DNA from 3 places in the Kocuria sp. CH-021 genome. Region 1 is predicted to be linked to each of the others. Evidence: riboswitches for the same ligand, from Rfam matches in the RefSeq annotation. Region 1 holds a riboswitch; each other region holds the start of a gene.
What was found. Region 1 has a riboswitch for cyclic di-AMP ahead of ACPYN7_RS10855 (NlpC/P60 family protein). Riboswitches for the same ligand answer to the same signal wherever they lie in the genome.
Positions count from the first base shown of each region.

Region 2: it holds a riboswitch for cyclic di-AMP, as region 1 does, so the genes downstream of both, ACPYN7_RS02225 (C40 family peptidase) here and ACPYN7_RS10855 (NlpC/P60 family protein) in region 1, are expected to answer to the same signal.
Region 3: it holds a riboswitch for cyclic di-AMP, as region 1 does, so the genes downstream of both, ACPYN7_RS15150 (C40 family peptidase) here and ACPYN7_RS10855 (NlpC/P60 family protein) in region 1, are expected to answer to the same signal.

Region 1 is NZ_JBNAFK010000012.1:42,995-47,325, forward strand. It holds gene ACPYN7_RS10845 (alpha/beta hydrolase) at 1-427, shown strand, start outside; gene ACPYN7_RS10850 (flavin-containing monooxygenase) at 424-2,037, shown strand; cyclic di-AMP (ydaO/yuaA leader) riboswitch at 2,601-2,786, shown strand; gene ACPYN7_RS10855 (NlpC/P60 family protein) at 2,792-3,292, shown strand; gene ACPYN7_RS10860 (pyridoxal phosphate-dependent aminotransferase) at 3,521-4,331, shown strand, end outside.
Region 2 is NZ_JBNAFK010000002.1:205,265-209,595, forward strand. It holds gene ACPYN7_RS02215 (hypothetical protein) at 1-25, opposite strand, end outside; gene ACPYN7_RS02220 (C40 family peptidase) at 169-1,074, opposite strand; gene ACPYN7_RS02225 (C40 family peptidase) at 1,340-2,023, opposite strand; cyclic di-AMP (ydaO/yuaA leader) riboswitch at 2,029-2,216, opposite strand; gene ACPYN7_RS02230 (metal-dependent transcriptional regulator) at 2,622-3,308, opposite strand; gene serC (phosphoserine transaminase) at 3,625-4,331, shown strand, end outside.
Region 3 is NZ_JBNAFK010000022.1:20,769-25,099, forward strand. It holds gene ACPYN7_RS15130 (methyltransferase family protein) at 1-591, opposite strand, end outside; gene ACPYN7_RS15135 (ArsR/SmtB family transcription factor) at 707-1,039, shown strand; gene ACPYN7_RS15140 (cation transporter) at 1,036-1,734, shown strand; gene ACPYN7_RS15145 (hypothetical protein) at 1,790-1,942, opposite strand; cyclic di-AMP (ydaO/yuaA leader) riboswitch at 2,330-2,483, shown strand; gene ACPYN7_RS15150 (C40 family peptidase) at 2,489-3,139, shown strand; gene ACPYN7_RS15155 (ArsR/SmtB family transcription factor) at 3,595-3,963, shown strand; gene ACPYN7_RS15160 (cation diffusion facilitator family transporter) at 3,960-4,331, shown strand, end outside.

The DNA.
Region 1 (4,331 bases):
CGCCAAGCAGGTGCTGATCTACCCGGTCACCGACGCCGACTTCACCCGGCCCTCCTACACCGAGGAGGAGAACCAGACGCTGCTGACCACCGAGTTCATGACCTGGTTCTGGGACCAGTACGTGCCCGACGCCGAGCAGCGCAAACACCCGGACGCCGCGCCGTTCCACGCCGAGGACCTCTCCGGCCTGCCCCCGGCGCTGGTCATCACCGCCGCCCACGACGTCCTGCGGGACGAGGGCGAGGCCTACGCCGAGAAGCTCCAGGAGGCGGGGGTGGAGGTCCACCAGCGCCGCTGGGAGGGCCAGATGCACGGCTTCTTCTCCATGGTCAACGTGCTGCCGGCCAGCGCCGAGGCCCTGGACTTCGTGGTGGATTCGATCGCCACGGACGTCCAGGCCGAGCTGGAGGAGGCGGGCGAGCGATGAGCACGGTGCGCGAGCTGGACGTCGTCGTCGTCGGCGCCGGGTTCTCCGGCCTCTACCTCCTCCACCGCCTGCGCGAGCAGGGACGGTCCGTGGCCGTCGTCGAGAAGGGCGACGGCGTGGGCGGCACGTGGTACTGGAACCGCTACCCCGGGGCCCGGTGCGACGTGGAGAGCCCCTACTACTCCTACTCCTTCTCCCCGGAGCTGGAGCAGGAGTGGGAGTGGACCGAGCGCTACCCCACCCAGCCCGAGATCCTGCGCTACCTCAACCACGTGGCCGACCGCTTCGACCTGCGCCGCGACATCCAGCTGGACACCGAGGTGACCTCCGCCGTCTACGACGACGCCACGGCACGGTGGGCCGTCACCACCCGCTCGACCGCGGACGGCACCGAGGAGACGGTCAGCGCCCGCTATTGCATCATGGCCACCGGCTGCCTCTCGGCCGGGCGCGTGCCGGACTTCGAGGGCCTGGCCGACTTCACCGGGGAGGTCTACCACACCGGCTCCTGGCCGCACGAGGGCGTGGACTTCACCGGCAAGCGCGTCGCGGTGATCGGCACCGGGTCCTCCGGCATCCAGTCGATCCCCGAGATCGCCCGGCAGGCCGAGCACCTGACGGTCTTCCAGCGCACCCCGAACTTCAGCGTCCCGGCGCGCAACCAGCCGCTGGACCCGCAGGAGTGGGCGCAGATCAAGGCCGACTACCCGCGGATCCGGGAGATCGCCAGGCAGACCCCGACCGGGCTGCCGTTCCCGCCCAGCACCGCCTCCGCGCTGGAGACCGACCCGGCGGAGCAGCGCAAGGTCATGGAGGAGCACTGGACGCTGGGCGGGTTCCGCCTCGGGCAGTGCTTCTCGGACCTGGCGATCAGCAAGGAGGCCAACGACGTCGTGGCCCAGTACATCCGCAAGCGCATCGACGAGATCGTCGAGGACCCGCAGGTCGCGGAGCTGCTGAAGCCCTACGACCACCCTGTGGGCACCAAGCGGATCTGCGTGGACACCGACTACTACACGACGTTCAACCGGGAGAACGTCTCCCTGGTCGACGTCCGGTCCGCGCCGATCACCCGGCTCACCGAGCGGGGGCTGGCCACCACGGAGCAGGAGTACGAGGTCGACGCCATCGTCTTCGCCACCGGCTTCGATGCCATGACCGGGGCCCTGAACCGGATCGACATCCGGGGCACCGAGGGGCTCGCCCTGGCCGAGAAGTGGGCCGCCGGCCCGCGGACCTACCTCGGGCTGGCCACCGCCGGGTTCCCGAACCTGTTCCTGGTCACCGGTCCCGGCAGCCCGTCGGTGCTCAGCAACATGGTGACCTCGATCGAGCAGCACGTCGACTGGATCACCGACCACATCCGCTACCTCGAGGACCAGGGCCTCGTCCGCTCCGAGGCCTCTCCCGAGGCGGAGGACGCGTGGGTGCAGCACGTCAACGACGCCGCGGACATGACCCTGTTCCCGCAGGCGAACTCCTGGTACCTGGGCGCCAACGTGCCCGGCAAGCCGCGGGTGTTCATGCCCTACGTGGGCGGGGTCGGCGCCTACCGCGCCAAGTGCGACGAGGTCGCCTCCCGACAGTACGAGGGCTTCAGCGTCGCCTGACCGGTCGAACAGCCGAACGGAGGGCTCCGGTGCTGCGGCACCGGAGCCCTCCGCATGCCGGCAGGCCGGGGCGTCGGGGCGCATCCCCTCATCGGCAGCCTGGTGCTCGCGGGATGCCAGGGAAGCGGAATCGACGTGCCACAAAGGCATTTCTTTCTTTTTGCGAATTCCTGGGACAACAATGGAAATTGCCGGAAGTGATGGTTTGCCCCGGCCCTTGAAGGGGCCGATCCCGTCGGACACCTAATGCTCTGTGGGCCTTTCCCGGCAAACGGTCGTGCCCTGCCACGGGTGGCGCCATTCGGTACTCGGCTCCAGGGCAGGGGCCTGCTTGCCCGTCGGCATGACCTTGGCAGAGCCCCAGGTCAAAACCACTTTCGTCTCGAACTGAGCCTCCCGGGGGATCCCCATGGGCACGCCTCACGGGGCCACGGCGTCCCGGCGCGGAGGTGCACAGCCGCACCAGCACTCAAGCCGAGACACGCCCGTGATCTAAACGAGACTTTCTCGTTACTTTTCGATTAGTGTTTCCTCCGTGCCGATCGCCTCATCGATCGGCATCCCCGTGCACATCGCCGAATTCTGCCGGTGCCCGGGGCCCCCCAGACACATCGCTCGGCAGAAGCGGGGGAACCAGAAACGGTCCCTTCCCCGGGACCTAGGGGTTAAGTCGCCAGGGCCCCCACCCTGCGACCGGGTGTCTCCCACCCGCATCCGACAGCTCACCTCGCAGGCAAGAGGGAGGACATCACTCATGCCCGTTTTCCAGTCCCGCACGCCCCGCCACCGCGCCCAGAGCTCGTTCCGCCTCGGGCGCACCGCCATCCTGGCGGCCGCCGGCGGCGCCCTGGCGCTCAGCAGCGTGGCCCCGGCCCAGGCCGCCCCCGCCGCAGCCCCCCAGCAGGTCCTCAGCACCCAGGCCCAGTCCGGCAAGGCCGCGACCATCGCCGCCGCGGCCAAGAACCAGCTCGGCGTGCGGCAGGACTGCACCGCCCTGGTCACCAAGGCCCTGCGCGCGGCCGGGGTCAAGCACCACGGGTGGCCGGTCTCCTACCTGAAGCTCGGCACCCGGGTCTCCGCCGCCCAGGCCCAGCCCGGTGACCTGGTCTACTACGCCAACGGCGGCATGGGCTTCGCCCACATCGCCGTGTACATCGGCGGCGGCAAGGCCGTCCACGGCGGCTGGAACGGCAACCAGACGGTCATCCAGACCGTCAACGTCGGCTCCGGCCCCGTCTACCTCCGCGTGCGCTGACCCCACGCACCTGAGCCGGGGGTGGGGGGGGGGGGGCGCCCCCCCCCCCCCCCCCCCCCCCACACCCGCATCCCATGTGGACGGCCTCTGCACGCGGAGGCACCTCGCAACGATGTCCACGGTGGGAATCCATCGGGAAACCACTCTTCCCAGGCTGATATATGAGTCGTATGCTCGGTGCGGGTCCGCCAGCGGATCGATCGCCAACTCGACGAGGAGTGGAACAGCATGCGGGAACTCGCACACCGGCTCGACCGGCTGGGCACCGAAACCGCCTTCAGCGTCGCCCAGGCCGCCGCCGCCTGGAAGGCGAAGGGGAACCGGGTGTACCCCTTCCACCTCGGTGACATCAACATCCCGACGGCCCCGCACATCATCGAGGCGATGGACCGGGCCATCGCCGACGGCTACACGGGCTACTGCCCGGGCCCGGGCATCCCGCAGCTGCGCGAGGCCCTCGCCGAGGACATCGGCTCGCGCCGTGGCATCGACCTCAGCCCCGAGAACATCGTAGTGATGACGGGCGGCAAGCCCGTCATCACGAAGTTCCTGCAGGCGGTCATGAACCCCGGCCAGGAGGTGCTCTACCCGAACCCAGGCTTCCCGATCTACGAGTCGCAGATCGAGTACCTCGGGGGCACGGCCGTGTCGTACCGCTACCTGCCCACGGAGGACGGCTTCGCGATCGACCTCGAACAGGTGCGCGCCTCGATCACCCCGAACACGGTCGCCATCATCTACAACGACCTGCAGAACCCCATCTCGGCCGAGTCGACGGCGGCCGAGCGCGAGGCCGTCGCGCAGCTCGCCCAGGAGCACGATCTCTGGGTGCTCTCCGACGAGGCCTACTTCGAGACCCGTTACGAGGGGGTCTCGAACTCGATCGCCTCGCTGCCCGGCATGGCCGAGCGCACCGTCATCCTCTACACCTTCAGCAAGAAGTTCGCCATGACCGGCTCGCGCCTCGGCTGCGCCGTCGCGCCCCTGGAGATCGCGAAGGTGCTCAGCACGCTCAACACCAACGACGAGTCGTGCACCA
Region 2 (4,331 bases), on a different contig from region 1:
CGTTGCGGCTGTAGTCGGTGGACATGGTCCCAGTCTATCGGCCGCCGGGCGGGCACCGGAGCGGGCGCCGCAGCGGCCGCCGGGGAGGACCCGGGAACGACAGCGGGTGCGCGGTTCCCGTCTGGCCGACCAGGAACCGCGCACCCGAACCGGTGCTCTCGCGTGCGCTCAGCGCACGCGGACGTAGACGGGGCCGGAGCCCACGTTGACGCTGTCGATGACGGTCGTGCCGCCGTTCCAGCCGCCGTGGACGGCCTTGCCGCCGCCGATGTAGACGCCGATGTGGGCCGCGCCCATGCCACCGTCGGCGTAGTAGACGAGGTCGCCGGGCTGCGCCTGGCCGGCGGAGACCTGCGTGCCGAGGCTCAGGTAGGAGGCCGGCCAGCCGTGGTGGTTGATCCCGGCGGCGCGCAGGGCGTTCGTGACGAGCGCGGTGCAGTCCTGGCTCACGCCGAGCTGGCCCATGGCGGCGGAGGAGATGGTCGCGCCCTTGCCGGAGGCGGAGCTCTGGGTGCTGACGGTGCGCTCGGCCGCCGGGGCGGCCTGCACGACCGGCTTCGGGGCGGCGGCGGGCTTCGGGGCCGGGGCGGCCTGCACGACCGGCTTGGGAGCAGCGGGCTTCGGAGCCGCCACCGCCGGGGCGGGCGCGGCGGCCGGCTTCGGAGCGGGGGCGGCCTGCACAACCGGCTTGGGGGCGGGGGCGGCCTGCACGGCCGGCTTCGGGGCCGGGGCGGCCACGGCGGGAGCCGCGACGACCGGGGTCTGCACCTTCCGCTCGGCCTTCTTCTCCGCCTTCTTCTCAGCCTTCTTCGCGGCCGGCTTCTCCGACGCCGGCTTCTCGGCCTTCGTCACGTGGGCGACGGGCTCGAGGGACACGGCGGGGGCCGCGGCGGGGGTGGCGGCGGCCACGGCGGACAGCGGGGCGTCGGCGGAGGCGTCCTGGGCCGGAGCGGCCTGCACGGACACGGTGGTGGCGAGGGCCAGGCCGGAGAAGGCCGCGACGGCGGCCACGGTGCGGGCCTTGCCGGTCAGGAGCGAGCCGATGCCGTTGGAGGAGGTCAGGTCACGGGTCATGAGGAGTTCAGACGACTTTCTGGCGGGGCCGAGCCGGCCTGCCGGAGGGCACGGGGACAGCACGGATCGCCCCGGGGGATGCTGGGGTGGTCCGGTGTCCGGCAGGACGGTGTTCCGGGATCGGGAACGACGGCCGGGCGAGCGGAGGGGAGGAGTCGCTGTCCGGGCGGACAGCAGGAAGCACGGAGAGCCGGGAGAGCGGCTCTCCGTGCCTGGGGGGATCGGGTGCCGCCCGCACCCGAGGGGTGCGGGCGGCCGGGACCGATCAGAAGGTGTAGTAGCCGTCCAGCTGCATGGCGTTGACGGAGTGGACCTGGGTGCCCTGGGTCGGGTTGAGGGCGGAGATCATCTTGCCGCCGCCGATGTAGACGCCCACGTGCGCGCCGCCGTTCTGGGAGACGAGGTCGCCGGGCTGCGGGTTGGCGGTGGGGGTGCCCGCCGCGAACTGGGACCAGGTGGTGCGGGGCAGGTCGATGCCGTTCTGGGCGAAGACCCACTGGGTGAAGCCGGAGCAGTCCCAGGCGCCGTAGGCGGTGCCGCCGTAGACGTAGCCGGCGCCCTGCGCGGACATCGCGGTGCCCACGATGCCGCCGGCGGCCGGGGAGATGGCCGTGGTGGCGGTGGACTGGGGGGTCACGCTCGCGGTGGCGGCGGCCGGCTGGGGCGCCGGGGCCGGGGCCTCGTAGGCCGGGGCGGCGGGCTGGGCCGCGGGCTGCGCGGCGACCGGAGCCTCATAGGTGTACGAGGTGTAGCCGGCCAGCGAGGCGGACGCCGGGGCCGGGGCCGAGTAGGCCGCGCCGGACTCGACGGGGGCCTGGGCGTAGGCCTGGGCCGGGGCGATGGAGCCGATCATCGCGGCGCCGGCGGCGGCGGCGATGGTGGTGTTGCGCACGGCGTGCGAGGTGCTCTCGGCGCGGTGGCGGGCAGAGTTCTGCTGGAAAAGCGACATGGTTGAGTTCCTCCCTTTGCCTACGAGGTGAGCTGTCGGATTCGGGTGGGAGACACCCGGCCGCAGAACGCACGCGCTCTGACGACTTAACCCCAAGGACCCGGATCACCGGGACCGAAAATGGTTCCCCCGCTTCTGCCAAGCAGTTTCTGTGTAGAGGCCACGGGCACCGGCAGAATTCGGCGATGTGCTTCGTGGGCGCCGATCCGACCAGTGATCAGCACGCGTTGAACAGTACATGACAGATTACGGAAGTGTCACGTTTTGATCACGACCGATCACGAAGAGGCAACGAGCACCATATCAATCCCGCGGAATTGAGTCTTCACAGAAGAAGAATTTGCCCCTGCGACGCCCTGTGCAGTGCCCTTCGGAGCCCGCAAAAACCGCGTCCCACCAGGGCCGGTGCGCTCCGGGAGCCTGTCGGGGAGCGGACTGGCGGAAAGTAGCTTGTGAACGTCCACACATCCGGGACGGGACCGCTCCCCGGAGCGCTCCGGGGCACCGGGGACGACGCCGCACTGCCTCCGGAGGCACCGCGGGAGATGTCCCCCGCCGCCCGCGGCGAGGCACATCTCCCGCCGCCCGCGGCGGGGCGTCAGGAGGCGAGGACGCGGATGGCCGCGGCGGTCCGCAGGTCGACCTCCGCGGACCGTCCCGTGGCCGGCACCTCGATGCGCACGAGCTGACCGTCCACCCGTGCCCTGACCTCGGCCCCGGTGAGCACGCCCACGTCGCTCAGCACGCCCAGCAGGTCGGCGTCCGCCTGGACCACCTCCGGCAGCAGCGCGATGGTGTGCGGGCCGTCCGGGACGTGGCGGGCGGCGTCGAGCAGGGAGGGGTGCGCCGCGGCGGGGCTGTCCTCCACCCCGAGGGCGGCGAGGCCGGGGATCGGCGTGCCGTACGGCGAGTGCCGGGGGCTGTGCAGGAGGTCCACGAGCCGCCGCTCGACCTGCTCGCTCATGACGTGCTCCCACCGGCACGCCTCGTCGTGGACCTGTGCCAGGTCCAGGCCGATGACGTCGGCGAGCAGGCGCTCGGCGAGCCGGTGCTTCCGCATGACCTGCACGGCCCGCTCCCGGCCGGCCTCGGTGAGCAGCAGCGACCGGTCCGGGCCCACCGTCAGCAGCCCGTCCCGCTCCATCCTGGACACCGTCTGCGAGACCGTGGGCCCGGAGTGGTCGAGACGCTCCACGATGCGGGCCCGCATCGGTGTGATCCCCTCCTCCTCGAGCTCGAGCACGGTCCGCAGGTACATCTCCGTGGTGTCGATCAGGTCGCTCATGCCTCAGTCATCCTTCGTCCGGCCGTCCGGCCCCGGGGATCCTGCCCGGTCCGGTCTTCCTGCACGAGCTTAGTGCGAGAGCCCCGCTGTGGTCCGGACGGAGAGCGGCACCCGCGGAGCCCGGGGCCCGATGAGCCCGGCCGCCCACTGCACCCGCGCAGCCCGGCGTCCACCGCACCCCGCACCCGGCACCCGCGGAGCCCGGCGTCCGCGGGTGGGGCAGAATGGGCCGAGGCGCGCACGGCGCGAGCATCCCGTCCCGGCGGCCGCGCCCACCGCCCGTCACCCGCCGCACGTCATCCCGAGGGAGCGCCCGTTGCCCGCACACGTCACCATCCCCCAGCATCTGCTGCCCGCCGACGGCCGGTTCGGCGCCGGCCCCTCGAAGATCCGCCCGGCCCAGGTCGAGGCCGTGTCCCGCGCCGGGACCGCCCTGCTCGGGACGTCCCACCGTCAGGCGCCGGTGCAGGAGCTCGTGGGCTCGGTGCGCGAGGGCCTCGCGCAGTTCCTCGGGCTCCCCGAGGGCTACGAGGTGCTGCTGGGCCTGGGCGGGGCAACCGCCTTCTGGGACGCCGCCGCCTTCGGGCTCGTGCAGCGCAGGGCCCAGCACCTGGTGTTCGGCGAGTTCGGGGCGAAGTTCGCCCAGGCCACCGACGGCGCCCCGTTCCTGGAGGCCTCCTCGATCGTGGAGTCGGCCCCCGGAGCACGCCCGGAGGCCCGTGCGGAGGAGGGCGTGGACGTCTACGCCTGGCCCCAGAACGAGACCTCCACCGGGGTCGCCGCACCCGTGGTGCGGCCCGCCGGCACCGGGGACGAGGCGCTCGTGCTGGTCGACGCCACCTCGGCGGCCGGCGGGATGGCCGCGGACCTGGCCGCGGCGGACGTCTACTACTTCTCTCCCCAGAAGAACTTCGGCTCCGACGGCGGGCTGTGGCTCGGCGCGTTCTCCCCCGCCGCCGTCGAGCGGATCGAGCGGATCGGCGCCTCGGGGCGGTGGGTCCCCGACTTCCTGCAGCTCACCAC
Region 3 (4,331 bases), on a different contig from region 1:
CATGAACCGGCCGACATGAGCGGCGTAGGAGGCGTAGGCCTGTCGGTGGGTGCTCAGCAGGTAGGGCTCTTCGACGAGACGGACCTGCAGCTCCACGGCCACCAGCAAGCACAGCCACGCCGCTGCAGTGACCACGGTGGGCACCAGGAGGGTCAGGCCGGCCAGGGTGGTGAGCATCGCGGTGAAAATCGGGTTGCGGACCACGGCGAAAGCCCCGGTGGTGACCAGCTCGGTGCGTTCGGTGGCGTCGACACCCACCCGCCAGGAGGCGCCCATGCCGGCCTGGGCGGCTAGTACACCGAGGAAACCCACCACGGTGACGACCGCCCCGGCCCAGGACAGTGCTTGCGGGAGCCGGGGTGCGGCCACGGTGCCGGTGAGGGCCAGGACGGGCCCGGCCGCACCGAGAACCAGGGCGGCCGCGAACAGGATCCCGCCCCACCACTCGGGCGAGCCGGGCGCCCCGCTCACCCCGCGGAAGCCGCTGGAGCCGGTGCGGCGCCGGTGGATCCACGACCGCACACCGAAGGCGGTCACCAGGCCGGCCAGGTACAGGCCCAGCGCCAGAGCCGGGGCCACTTCCGACATCATCACGGTCCTCCTCGATCCGGCAAACGCAGCACGCCCCGGGTGACCCGCTGGTGCGCCCGAGGAGTGCCAGCAGGCCACCCCTCAACAGTACACAGAAACCTGTACCGTAGGGGGGATGACCGCGGTGACCCCCACCCATACTTCGGCCCTGTCCCGGTTGGGCCATGCTCTCTCGGACGGGACCCGGACCCGGATCCTGCTGTCCCTCCGAGACGCCCCGGCCCGGCCCTCGGAACTGGCTCAGGCCCTGGGGGTGTCCAAGCAGGTGATCTCCAACCAGCTGGGGTGCCTGCGCGGGTGCGGGCTGGTGACCTCCACCGCCGAGGGGCGCAGCACCTGGTACTCCCTGGCCGATCCCCGCCTCGGGGCCGCCCTGGGGGACCTGCTGGAGCTGGTGGTCACCGTGGACCCGACCTGCTGCTCCCCGGAAGGATGCACCTGCACATGACCTCCCTGACCCTGGACCCCAAGCCCATCGCCGATGCACGCCGGGCGGTGCTGCATCGCAGGGTGCGCTGGATCGTGGCCGGCACCATCACCTACAACGTGCTCGAGGCGGTCATCGCCCTGACCGCCGGCACCATCGCCTCCTCCTCGGCGCTGATCGGCTTCGGCCTGGACTCGATCGTGGAGGTCCTCTCCGCGGCGGCGGTGGCGTGGCAGTTCGCCGCCCCGGACCCGCACCGACGGGAAAAGGTGGCGATGCGGGTGATCGCGTTCTCCTTCTTCGGCCTGGCTGCCTTCGTCACCGTCGATGCGATCCGCGCCCTGCTCGGGGCCGCCGAGCCGGAACACTCCCCGGTCGGGATCGCCCTGGCCGCGGTGAGCCTGCTCATCATGCCGTTCCTGTCCTGGTTCGAACGCCGCACCGGCCGGGAGCTGGGCTCTGCTTCTGCGGTGGCCGATTCCAAGCAGACCCTGCTGTGCACCTACCTCTCCGCCGTGCTGCTGGTAGGCCTGGTGCTCAACAGCACCCTGGGCTGGTCCTGGGCCGACCCGCTGGCTGCGCTGGTGATCGCCGCCGTGGCGGTCAAGGAGGGGCTGGAGGCCTGGCGCGGAGACGCCTGCTGCACTCCCGTTGCGGTCCTCACCGCCGAGGACGGTGCACACTGCGGTGGATGCGGTCCCAACTGCGCCCACTGAGCACGGTCGGCACGCGTCGGCGCCCCGAGACGAGGACGCCGGGGCGCACGGCTTCTCAGGAACCGAGGTAGACGGAGATCGCGGCGAACAGCGCAACTCCGCCGGTGAGCAGGATCGGTCCCGGCACGCTGGTGTCGCCTTCGTGGGCTTGGTCGGGCATCTCCTCGACCACAACGCTGGCTAACGTTCCGCCAGTCAGTGCGAGCATGGACAGAGCCCAAATTTCCGGGGCTTGATGCAGCGCGAAATATCCCAGGATGGCCGCGGGCTTCGCTCTCGATCCACCCGCCGCGCCTTTTGAAGTGGCTCCTGTCCCCACCGCTGTGTGGGCGACGACTCCCCGCGCAGCGCCCACGCACCAACAAGCCACCTCACTCAAAGCGCAGAGCGCCCCGCCTTTCTCGGGAAATTAACAGGAAAAAGCCGACAACAATTCAGGTCTTCATCAAGCCTTGACCACTTCTTTACGATCTCTATACATTCCCGAATCGGATTGTGATTGTTTCGTAATCTCCTTGTACTCTTCAGTGCGTGCCGACCACTGATCCTGTCGGCGCCCTCGTGGCACATCGCCGAGTTCTGCCGGTGCCCGGGGTTCCTGAAGAGAAATCGCTTGGCAGAAGCGGGGGAACCATTACCGGTCCCGGTGTACCGGGGCCTTGGGGTTAAGTCTCAGAGCGCGTGCGTTCTGCGACCGGGTGTCTCCCACCCGCATCCGACAGCTCACCTCGTAGGCAAAGGGAGGAATCCACCCATGTCGCTTTTCAAGCAGCACACTGCCCGTCACCGCGCCCAGACCTCCTCGCGCGCCGTGCGTACCACCACCGTCGTCGCCGCCGCCGGCGCCGCACTGGTGGGCTCCATCGCTCCGGCCCAGGCCTACGCCGAGATCCCCGCCGCCTCCGGGTCCTCCTATGCGGCTCCGGCATCGGCGACGGCCAACCTGGCCTCCTACACCACCCCGGCCCCGGTCGCCGCGCAGCCCGCCGCTCCGACCCCGGCCCCGCAGCAGAGCGCCGCCACCTCGAGCGTGAGCCCGCAGTCCACCGCCATCACCGAGATCGCCCCGGCCGCCGGCGGCATCGTGGGCACGGCCATGCAGGGCGTGGGCACCGGCTACGTCTGGGGCGGGACCTCCTTCGGGGCCTGGGACTGCTCCGGATTCACCGGCTGGGTCTACGCCCAGAACGGCATCGACATCCCCCGCACCAGCTTCCAGCAGATCGCCGCCGCCACCCCGACGTCCAACCCGCAGCCTGGTGACCTGGTGTCCCAGAACGGCGGCAACCACATCGGCATCTACATCGGTGGCGGCAAGATGGTCTCGGCGCTGAACCCGACCCAGGGCACCTTCGTCCACTCCGTCAACGCCATGCCCGTCGACGGGTACTACACCTACCGGTGAGTCTCGCCGATGTGGTGAAGGCCGGCCGGTGGGCTCATCCGTCAGGTGCGGAGTGCCCCGCCAGGATCATCGTCGATGGACCGCATGGGTGCACTCGGATGGACCGCATGGGTGCACTCCGCAGCTGTAGCCGCAGACTCGAACGATTGCCACGATCCTGTCGATGTGCACACGCCAGCGAATCGGCACACGGGGAGCAGTCCTGCGGAGAGGATCGGAGAGTGCTCATGGCCTTGCCCTGTCTTCCGCTGGACGCGGGCAGTGCTTATCCTGCTCCGCCTCGGCATTGGAGCGAGAGCCCTTAGGGTGCAGCGATGGCTCGGGGGACGGGGATGCCGCAGTGGCGGACGGCACCCCCGTCCGCCCTCACCGTATGAATACGAGCTGGACATTGCCCGATCATCAAGGGAAGCCCCTCATCTCCTTTGATACAGATTCTGCTGTACGGTTATTGGATGAGGATCTTGTCCCCGGTCGCGGTGATGTCCCGTTTCGGCAAAGCACTGGCCGATCCCACCCGGGCCGCGGTGCTGCTGCAGCTGCAGCAGGGCCCAGCGGTGCCCTCGGAACTGGCGGCCCGGATCGGGGTGAGCCGGCAGATCCTGTCCAACCACCTGGCCTGTCTGCGCGACTGCGGGTTGGTCGTGGGCGTGCCGGTGGGGCGCAACGTGCGCTATGAACTCTCGGACCCCAAGCTGGCCCACGCGTTGGAGGACCTGCTGGGCACTATCCTCACCGTCGAACCGGTGTGCCGGTGCGGGACACCCGAGTGCGCCGCCGAGGCCCTCGCCGATGACGCCACCACCCAGGAGATTCCGGTATGAGCGGCGAGCACGATCATTCCCACGCCGGCGCCGGGCGGAGGGGGAAACTGGCAGTGGTGTTCGCCATCACCGCCACGATTATGGTCGCCGAGATCATCGGTGCGGTGGTCTCGGGCAGCCTGGCGCTGCTGGCCGATGCCGGGCACATGTTCACCGACTCGGCCGGGCTGCTCATCGCCCTCACCGCCGCGACCCTGGCGCTGAAACCGGCCACGGACAAACGCACCTGGGGGTACCAGCGCGCCGAGATCGTCGCCGCGGCCGCCCAGGCCTCGGTGCTGCTGGCTGTGGGCGGGTTCATCGCCGTCGAAGGGGTGCGCCGGCTGTTGGAGCCCCCCGAGGTCGAGTCCACGGCCATGCTGTGGTTC